Regions from separate parts of the Burkholderia aenigmatica genome, predicted to be linked through region 1. Evidence: predicted binding sites of a transcription regulator. Region 1 holds the regulator's gene; each other region holds the start of a gene.
What was found. The regulator HrcA, encoded in region 1, represses chaperone genes, less so after heat shock. The targets are predictions, from matches to a motif close to TTAGCACTCNNNNNNNNNGAGTGCTAA.
Positions count from the first base shown of each region.

Region 2: groES (co-chaperone GroES) is a predicted target of HrcA. The motif match lies at 1,705-1,731, and genes of this name have one in related genera.
Region 3: groES (co-chaperone GroES) is a predicted target of HrcA. The motif match lies at 1,997-2,023, and genes of this name have one in related genera.

Region 1 is NZ_CP184468.1:758,770-762,049, reverse strand. Features, by position in the region: gene ACN8ZM_RS03630 (RNA-binding S4 domain-containing protein) at 1-186, opposite strand, end outside; gene hemH (ferrochelatase) at 271-1,335, opposite strand; gene hrcA (heat-inducible transcriptional repressor HrcA) at 1,483-2,505, opposite strand; gene ACN8ZM_RS03615 (NAD kinase) at 2,636-3,280, shown strand, end outside.
Region 2 is NZ_CP184469.1:2,445,163-2,448,442, forward strand. Features, by position in the region: gene ACN8ZM_RS27925 (M20 aminoacylase family protein) at 1-440, opposite strand, end outside; gene ACN8ZM_RS27930 (LysR substrate-binding domain-containing protein) at 625-1,584, shown strand; gene groES (co-chaperone GroES) at 1,769-2,059, shown strand; gene groL (chaperonin GroEL) at 2,072-3,280, shown strand, end outside.
Region 3 is NZ_CP184468.1:946,071-949,350, forward strand. Features, by position in the region: gene ACN8ZM_RS04425 (KAP family P-loop NTPase fold protein) at 1-1,614, shown strand, start outside; gene groES (co-chaperone GroES) at 2,097-2,390, shown strand; gene groL (chaperonin GroEL) at 2,439-3,280, shown strand, end outside.

The DNA.
Region 1 (3,280 bases):
CGCAATCTCGACCTCGTCGCCCACGCGCACGTCCTTGGCCGGCTTGACGGCCGCGCCGCCGATCTTCACGTGCCCCTTGTCGACCGCATCGGTCGCGAGCGAGCGCGTCTTGAAGAACCGGGCGGCCCACAGCCATTTGTCGATGCGCAGCTTCGCGCCCGGTTCGGTCGAAATCTTGTAATTCATCGCAGCCTCCGCCGGGCCGCCCCAAGGAGGCTGACCGCCCCCTCGGGGGGCAGTGAACGAAGTGAGCGTGGGGGTCGTTTCATCTCAACTCACCGTTTCGGGCTGCGCGGCCCTGACCGGCCAGCCCTGCAGATTCTCGGCAACGATCTCGCCGAGCGCGCCGATCCACGCGGGCGCGCCGTTCAGGCACGGAATGCGGTGGAACGCCTTGCCGCCGCCGGCGAGGAACTCGTCGCGCACTTCCATGCCGATCTCCTCGATCGTCTCCAGACAGTCGGCCGTGAAACCGGGACAGAACACGTCCGCCCGCCGAACGCCGGCCTCGCCGAACTCGCGCAGCGTCGGCGCGGTGTAAGGCTGCAGCCATTCGGCCTTGCCGAAACGCGACTGGAACGTGATGCGGCATTCGGTCGTCGACAGCCCGAGCGCGGCCATCAGCAGCGCGCCCGTCTGCTGGCACTGGTCGTGATAGGGGTCGCCGAGGTCGAGCGTGCGCTTCGGCACGCCGTGAAAGCTCAGCACGAGCTTGTCGCCAGCCGCGAAGTCGGGCCGGCCGTGCTGCGCCCAGTACTGGCGCACCTGCTCGGCCAGCGCATGGATATAGGCCGGATGGTCGGCGTAGTGCCGCACCGTGCGCACCTCCGGCTGGTTGCGCATGCGCGCGAGCGCGTTGAATGCGGCGTCGAATGCGGTGGCGGTGGTCGACGCCGAGTATTGCGGATACATCGGCATCAGCAGCACGCGCTCGACGCCCGCGCGCTTGAACTGCGCGAGCGCGTGCGAAATGTTCGGGCTGCCGTAGCGCATCGCGTAGTCGACCTGCACCTGATAACCGTTCGACGCAAGCAAGTGCCGCACGCCGTCGGTCTGGCGCTCGGTGTGCACGCGCAGTGGCGAGCCCTCGGGCATCCAGACGGCCGCGTATTTCTTCGCGGACGCGCGGCCGCGCAGCGGCAGGATCAGCGTGCGCAGCAGCACCTGCCAGACGGCCTGCGGAATCTCGACGACCCGCGGATCCGACAGGAATTCGGCCAGGTAGCGCCGCACCGCGCGCGGCGTGGGCGCGTCAGGCGTGCCGAGATTGATCAGCAGCACGCCGATGCGATGGGCAGCCGCGATGCTCGAAGGCGGCTCAAGATCGAAACGCATGGGCAATTACGTGCTCGGGGCACGGGACCGGACGGCTCTCAATTATAGCGGGCCGCCCCGCGCCGGTCGGCTGGCCGTTCGGCCGACTGTCTACTTACGCGGCGCCGAGGCACGATGACGGGGCGGGATCGGGCTGGCGAAGGCAGGCTACTGCTGGCTCAGCGTGAGCGACAGCAGGCGCGCGGTGATGTCGACGATCGGTATCACGCGGTTGTACGCCATGCGGGTCGGGCCGATCACGCCGAGCGTGCCGACGATCTGCCCGTTCACCTCGTAAGGCGCGGTAACGACGCTCATTTCCTCGATCGGCACGAGCGTCGATTCGCCGCCGATGAAGATCTGCACGCCCTGGGCGTGGCTCGACACGTCGAGCAGTTGCAGGAGGCCCGTCTTTTGGTCGAATACGTCGAACAGCTTGCGCAGCCGCGCCATGTCGGAGGAAAGATCCGCCACTTCGAGCAGGTTGCGCTCGCCGGAAATCAGCACGGTGTCCTCGGTGTCGGGCACCTCGGTGCTGGCCGTCACGGCCGCATGCATCAGCGTGGTCATGTCGCCGCGCAACTGGTCGATCTCGTCGCGCAGGCGGCGGCGCACCTCGTCGAACGACAGTCCGGCGAAATGCGCATTGATGTAGTTGGACGCCTCGGTCAGTTGCGACGGCGAGTAATCGCGCGGCGTCGCGAGCATCCGGTTCTGCACGTCGCCCTCGGGCGTGACGATGATCAGCAGGATGCGCTTGTCCGACAGGCGCATGAACTCAATCTGCTTGAACACGTGGCTGCGGCGCGGCGTCAGCACGACGCCCGCGAACTGCGACAGGTTCGACAGCACGCTCGCGGCGGCCGCCACGACGCGCTGCTGCGGCTCGCCGGCCTGCAGCGTGTTCTGCACCTGCCGCGCGACGGCTTCGGCGTCGATCGGCGCCTCGACCGTCAGCATCGTGTCGACGAACAGCCGGTAGCCACGCGGCGTCGGCACGCGGCCGGCCGATGTGTGCGGGCTCGACACGAGGCCGAGCTCCTCCAGGTCGGACATCACGTTGCGGATCGTCGCCGGGCTCAGCTCGAGCCCGGAGTAACGGGACAACGTGCGCGATCCGACTGGCTGACCGTCGGCGATATACCGTTCGATCAGGGTTTTCAGGAGGGTTCGTGCGCGAGGATCTAGCATGGTGGAAAATTTTAGCGCAACCGCGCGACCGCGGCGAGTGGCGCGGCCACCGATGCGCGGGCCGGCCCGATCCGGCCCCGCCTGCGCACAGCCGGTTCTTTTCGTCAACGAGCTATGGTGTAATGCCGGCATGAAAACCGGTAATCAGTTCAACACTGTCGCGCTCGTCGGCCGGAGCAACACGCCGAACATCGCCGAGCCGCTCGCCACGCTGGCCGCCTGCATCGCCAAGCGGGGCTTCGAGGTCGTCTTCGAAGCCGAGACCGCGCGCGAGATCGGCATCACCGGCTACCCGGCGCTGACCCCGGCCGAAATCGGGGCACGCGCCGACGTGGCGGTCGTGCTCGGCGGCGACGGGACGATGCTCGGCATCGGCCGTCAGCTCGCGCCGTACAAGACACCGCTGATCGGGATCAACCACGGGCGGCTCGGCTTCATCACCGATATCGCGGCGGCCGACATGCAGGCGCTCGTCCCGGTGATCCTGTCGGGCAAGTTCGAGCGCGAGGAGCGCGCGCTGCTCGAGGCCCGGATCATGCGCGACGGCGAACCGATCTACCATGCGATCGCTTTCAACGACGTCGTCGTGAACCGCAGTGGCTTCTCCGGGATGGTCGAGCTGCGCGCATCGGTCGACGGCCGCTACATGTACAACCAGCGTTCGGACGGCCTGATCGTCGCCACCCCGACCGGCTCGACCGCTTACGCACTGTCGTCGGCCGGCCCGATCCTCCATCCGCAACTGCAAGGCATCGTGCTCGTGCCGATCGCGCCG
Region 2 (3,280 bases), on a different replicon from region 1:
ATCGCGTACACCGCATCGCACGGAAACTGCGCGAACAGCCCGTCGTCGATCATCCGCTTCGCACCGCCGAGCCCTTCCTCCGCCGGCTGGAAAATCAGGTTCAGCGTGCCCGTGAAGCGTCCGCGCTCGGCCACGCAGCGCGCCGCCGCGAGCAGCATCGCCGTATGCCCGTCGTGGCCGCACGCGTGCATCACGCCGTCGCATCGGCTCGCGTGCGGCAGCCCGGTCGTCTCGCGGATCGGCAGCGCGTCCATGTCCGCGCGCAGCCCGAGCCGTTTCCCGGCGCCGTGCGTCAGCGTACCGACCACGCCCGTGCCGCCGAGCCCGCGCGTCACCCGATAACCCCACGTTGTCAGGAAGTCGGCCACGAGGTCGCTCGTCGCATGCTCCTCGAAGCCGAGCTCCGGATGCGCGTGCAGCCGGCGGCGGAGCGCGATCATTTCCGTCTCGATGGCCGCCATTTCCGGCAGGATAGGTTTGTGGTCCAACCCCGATTCTCCTCGATGCATTCCGGTTGCCGATCGCCCGAATGACCGATCGTGACCGCATCGTAGGCAGCGAAAATCCCGGCGAACAGCCGCGGTTTCGTTATGATGACAACCTTTCGTTGTCGGGTATCGCACCATGAGCACGATCAAGCTGCATCAGCTGCAGGCGCTCGTCGCGAGCGCGGAGGCCGGGAGTATTCGCGGCGCGGCGCGCACCCTCGGGCTGTCGCAGGCGGCCGTCACGCGCGCGCTGCGCGAACTGGAGGCCAGCGAACGCCTGCCGCTGCTGGTCCGCGCACCGGAGGGGATCGGCTTCACCGACTACGGCAAGACGCTGCTCACGCACGCGAAGCTCGTGCTGAAGCAGCTCGAACACGCGCAGAGCGATCTCGAACGCATGCGTGGCCGCGTCGAGGGCCGGCTGAGCGTCGGCGTGACACCGTGGCTCACGATGACCTTCCTCGCGGAAACGGTGCTGCGCTTTCGCGAGCAGATGCCCGACGTGCGCCTCGAACTCTACGAAGCGCTGATGGCCGTCGCGCAGCCGCTGTTGCGCGACGGCAGCATGGACTTCGCGCTCGGGCACGTGCAACCCGGCGGCACGCAGGAATTCGCGTTCGAGCCGATGCTGCGCTACGAAACCGCGGTGATGGTGCGCGCCGGCCATCCGCGCGAGCACGCGCGGTCGATCCACGACCTGGTCGAGAACGACTGGGTGCTGAATTTCGCGGCCGACGGGCAGGCCGCGCTCGTCGACTACCTGTTCACGCGCCACGGCGCCGAAATCGACGAACGGCGCATCGTGCGCGCGCAGTCGGTGGCGATGCTGCAGACGATGCTCGAACAGGCCGACATGTGCACGTGGTGCCCGACGATCCTCGCGGCCGTGCCGCCGTTCGGCGAACGGATGCGCGCGTTGCAGCTGAAGGAAACCTTCGAGCCGCGCGACCTCGGGATCGTCACGCGGCGCAGCAGCACGCTGAGCGACGCCGCGCGCTGCTTCATCGACTGCCTGCTGCACGTGATCCGCCGCCATGCGCGATCGGCCCGCAAGGCGGATCTCGCGCTGTTCAGGACGCTGTCGCTGCTGATCTGACGCGCGGCCCCGTCCGTCTTTCTTCTTCTTTCTCTTTCGCGTCGTTCGTCCAAAGCGCGTCCGTGAAAATGCATTTCCGAATCCGTTATTGGATCGCGCCGCCGTGCATTTTTATACTCGTCAGCACTCTCTGCAAAAGAGTGCCAGCCCATCTCGACAGAACAGATCAGCACAGGACGAACCAATGAGCCTACGCCCCTTGCACGACCGCGTGATCGTGAAGCGACTCGACCAGGAAACCACCACCGCGTCGGGCATCGTGATCCCCGACAGCGCCGCGGAAAAGCCCGACCAGGGTGAAGTGATCGCCGTCGGCCCCGGCCGCAAGGATGCGGACGGCCAGCGCATCGTGCCCGACCTGCAGGTCGGCGAGCGCGTGCTGTTCGGCAAGTACGCGGGCCAGGCCGTCAAGCTCGACGGCACCGAGTTTCTCGTCCTGCGCGAGGAAGACATCGTCGCGGTCGTCAATCAATAACGGAGCGCAATCATGGCAGCAAAGGAAATCATTTTCAGCGACGTCGCACGGACCAGGCTGACCGAAGGCGTGAACATTCTCGCGAACGCGGTGAAGGTCACGCTCGGGCCGAAGGGCCGCAACGTCGTGCTCGAACGCAGCTTCGGCGCGCCCGTCGTCACGAAGGACGGCGTGTCGGTCGCGAAGGAAATCGAACTGGCCGACAAGCTGCAGAACATCGGCGCGCAACTCGTGAAGGAAGTCGCGTCGCGCACCAGCGATGCGGCCGGCGACGGCACCACGACGGCGACCGTGCTCGCCCAGGCGATCGTTCGCGAAGGCCAGAAATACGTCGCGGCCGGGCTCAATCCGCTCGACCTGAAGCGCGGCATCGACAAGGCCGTCACCGCGGCCGTCGACGAGCTGAAGAAGATCAGCCGGCCGACCACCACGAGCAAGGAAATCGCGCAGGTCGCGACGATCTCCGCGAACGGCGAGGAGTCGATCGGCCAGCGCATCGCGGAAGCGATCGACCGCGTCGGCAAGGAAGGCGTGATCACCGTCGAGGACGGCAAGTCGCTCGCGGACGAACTCGATGTCGTCGAGGGGCTGCAGTTCGATCGCGGCTACCTGTCGCCGTACTTCATCAACAATCCCGACAAGCAGATCGCCGAGATCGAAAGCCCGTACATCCTGCTGCACGACAAGAAGATCTCGAACATCCGCGACCTGCTGCCGGTGCTCGAACAGGTCGCGAAGTCGGGCCGGCCGCTGCTGATCATCGCGGAAGATGTCGAGGGCGAAGCGCTCGCGACACTCGTCGTGAACAACATCCGCGGGATCCTGAAGACGGTGGCCGTGAAGGCGCCGGGCTTCGGCGACCGCCGCAAGGCGCTGCTCGAGGACATCGCGATCCTCACCGGCGGGCAGGTGATCGCCGAAGAAACGGGCCTGACGCTCGAAAAGGCGACGCTCGCCGAACTCGGCCAGGCGAAGCGCATCGAGGTCGGCAAGGAAAATACGACCGTGATCGACGGCGCGGGCGACGCGAAGAACATCGAAGCGCGCGTGAAGCAGATCCGCGTGCAGATCGACGAAGCCACGTCGGACTACGACCGTGAAAAGCTGCAGGAACGCGTCGCGAAGCTCGCGGGCGGCGTCGCGGTGATCAAGGTCGGCGGCGCGACCGAGATCGAAGTGAAGGAGAAGAAGGACCGCGTCGACGACGCGCTGCACGCGACG
Region 3 (3,280 bases), 190 kb from region 1:
GTTGATGACATTGACCGGCTCGAGCCCGAGCAGATCCGGACACTCCTTCGGCAAGTGAAGGCAAATGCCAACTTGCCGAACATAGTCTTTGTGCTTTTGTTTCAGCCCAGTATTGTGGAGCGTGCGCTGGACCCGGTCGCCAATGACGACGGTCGCGCCTTTCTTGAGAAGATTGTGCAGGCTAGCTTTGACCTGCCGGCCGTCCCAACGACGATTGTGCATCGTATATTTGCGGAGGCACTCTCGGAGCTGGCGGGCCCCTACGCAACCGAGGCGAATGGATTTTCGGAGACGCGTTGGGGTAATGCCTTTGTCGGATGCATCCAGCCCTTGCTGCGCAATATGCGCGACGTGCATCGACTGATCTCGTCGATCGCCGTGCACCTGCCGTTGCATGTCGACGGTGACGTGTTTGAGGTGAACATTGTCGATTTCCTCCTTTTGGAAGCGCTTCGGGTCTTTGAGCCGCGCTTCCACGAGGCGTTGTTCCGAGAGCGGGATCTGATTCTCCAAACGCAGCGATACCGGGGCGATGGCCGACGGGATGAGGATAAGAAGGCGGCTGAGAGGCTATTAGGGGTCGTGCCTGACGAGCGCCGCGCCGTTGCGCAGGATGCTCTCAAAGACTTGTTTCCGCTTATCGAATGGGCATTCGGGGGCACGAACTATGCGAATGGTTTCCATGCAAGGTGGCGGTCCGAAAAGCGAGTGTGCTCGACGCGCTACTTTCCTCGTTACTTCGAACTTCAGACCGCAGCTGGTGAAATGTCAGAGCGCCGATTCGTCGAGTTTCTCGATGCCACAGCGACGAAGGACCGTCTAGCCGCAGTGGTCGCAGATGTCGAGACTGACGGCTTGTTGCCCTCGCTCGTCACAAGGCTTGACGAATCAGTCGATCGCCTCCCAGTCGCTAACGCCGCCGTGCTGCTGCCTGGAATGTTCGACGTAGCTCAAAAGTTTGCGGGCATACGAGGTGCTGATCCTTTCAATTCGCCTTGGCTTTCAGCATGGCGAGCGACGAGCTGGTTCCTGAAGCGGATTCCAGAGGATGTGCGAAGTGACTTGGTAGGCGAGGCGCTTCGTCAGACCAAGGCTCTGTCTATCGCTGCAATGCTGATTCATCTGAGCGATCCCGCCGATCGTGAAGAGGGGGACGACAGTAACTTCGATCCTGCGCTTAATATCGATACCGTTGGGGCGATGAAGACCGAATGGCTGCGCTTGATTAGGAGTCGCGCCACGGATGGCGACGCGCTGATCGCTGAACCAGATCTTATGTTCCAGCTCCACCGATGGGGAAAATATGCGGGCACGTTGGATGAGCCCCGTGAGTGGATGACGGGGGCGATTCGGACCGACGAGGGCTTCGCAAGCATGGTCGCGCGCATGATGTTCCGCGGCACGAGCCATTCGTGGGGCGATCGGGTTTCCACGCCGCACAACACCTTTAATAGGGAGACGATCGACGACTTTATCGGTATCGGCGTGGCAAAGGCCAGGTGCGACGCGATCGATCCCGGCAAATTTCCTGAGCACGAAGAGGCTCTGCGAACCTTGCGTCGCTTTCTTGAGAGATGGTTGGGACAAGAAAGCAGCGACCCATTCGACTTATAGCGGTTGGCCGCTGTCGACGTCGAGTCGATCGGAAGGCGGGGGCTCGCCATCTTGGAGCAGCGAGAATTAGATCCAGATGACTCTCGGGTCGGCTGGCTTGAATCTGCGGGAACTTGGTGCGGGATTACCCTAGACGGTTCTCGTCGCAGGATCAAAAGATCAGCTTCTGTGTCGAAGGGCTGTCGATCAAGTTGTAGTGCTCAGGAGGTCTGGCGATCTCCGCAAGTTATTGTTTTATTGATGAATATTTGCATGCGTCGCAGCCGGCGCGGGCTCTTGCAAGTTCCGATTTGAACGAAAAAAGTTCCAAGTTGGACGCATCTCGACACCTGAAAATTCCTCCGGTTTCCCTTCTTGAATTTGTCAAAACCCGTCCATATAATTAGCACTCGCTGCACGAGAGTGCTAACAATTCTCTGCCGGGCGACAAGCCGGGCAGATTCCCTAAGCGTTCTTCAATCTCAGTCAAGAGAGGAGTGAATATGAACCTTCGTCCTTTGCACGATCGCGTGATCGTCAAGCGCCTGGATCAGGAAACCAAGACCGCCTCGGGCATCGTGATCCCCGACGCCGCTGCTGAAAAGCCGGACCAGGGCGAAGTCCTGGCCGTCGGCCCGGGCAAGCGCGACGACAAGGGCGCCCCGATCGCGCTCGACGTGAAGGTCGGCGATCGCGTCCTGTTCGGCAAGTACGCAGGCCAGACCGTGAAGGTCGACGGCAACGAACTGCTGGTCATGCGCGAAGAAGACATCATGGCCGTGGTCAACGCCAAGTAAGCGCGTCCACCGACGGTACATATTCCCAAGAATTCAAGGAGTTAGAAGATGGCAGCTAAAGACGTCGTATTCGGCGATTCCGCCCGTTCGAAGATGGTCGAAGGCGTGAACATTCTCGCCAACGCAGTCAAGGTCACGCTGGGTCCGAAGGGCCGCAACGTCGTGCTCGAGCGCAGCTTCGGCGGCCCGACGGTCACCAAGGACGGTGTGTCGGTCGCGAAGGAAATCGAGCTGAAGGACAAGCTCCAGAACATGGGCGCGCAAATGGTCAAGGAAGTGGCTTCCAAGACCAGCGACAACGCAGGCGACGGCACGACGACGGCAACCGTCCTCGCGCAATCGATCGTTCGCGAAGGCATGAAGTACGTCGCATCGGGCATGAACCCGATGGACCTGAAGCGCGGCATCGACAAGGCAGTCGCAGCGGCTGTCGAAGAGCTGAAGAAGATCAGCAAGCCGTGCACGACGAACAAGGAAATCGCACAGGTCGGCTCGATCTCGGCGAACAGCGACACGTCGATCGGCGATCGCATCGCTGAAGCGATGGACAAGGTCGGCAAGGAAGGCGTCATCACCGTCGAAGACGGCAAGTCGCTGGCTGACGAACTCGACGTCGTCGAAGGCATGCAATTCGACCGCGGCTACCTGTCGCCGTACTTCATCAACAACCCGGAAAAGCAAGTCGCCGTCCTCGACAACCCGTTCGTGCTGCTGCACGACAAGAAGGTGTCGAACATCCGTGATCTGCTGCCGGTACTCGAGCAAGTCGCAAAGGCTGGCCGTCCGCTGCTGATCATCGCTGAAGACATCGAAGGCGAAGCGCTCGCGACGCTGGTCGTGAACAACATCCGCGGCATCCTGAAGACCGTTGCGGTCAAGGCGCCGGGCTT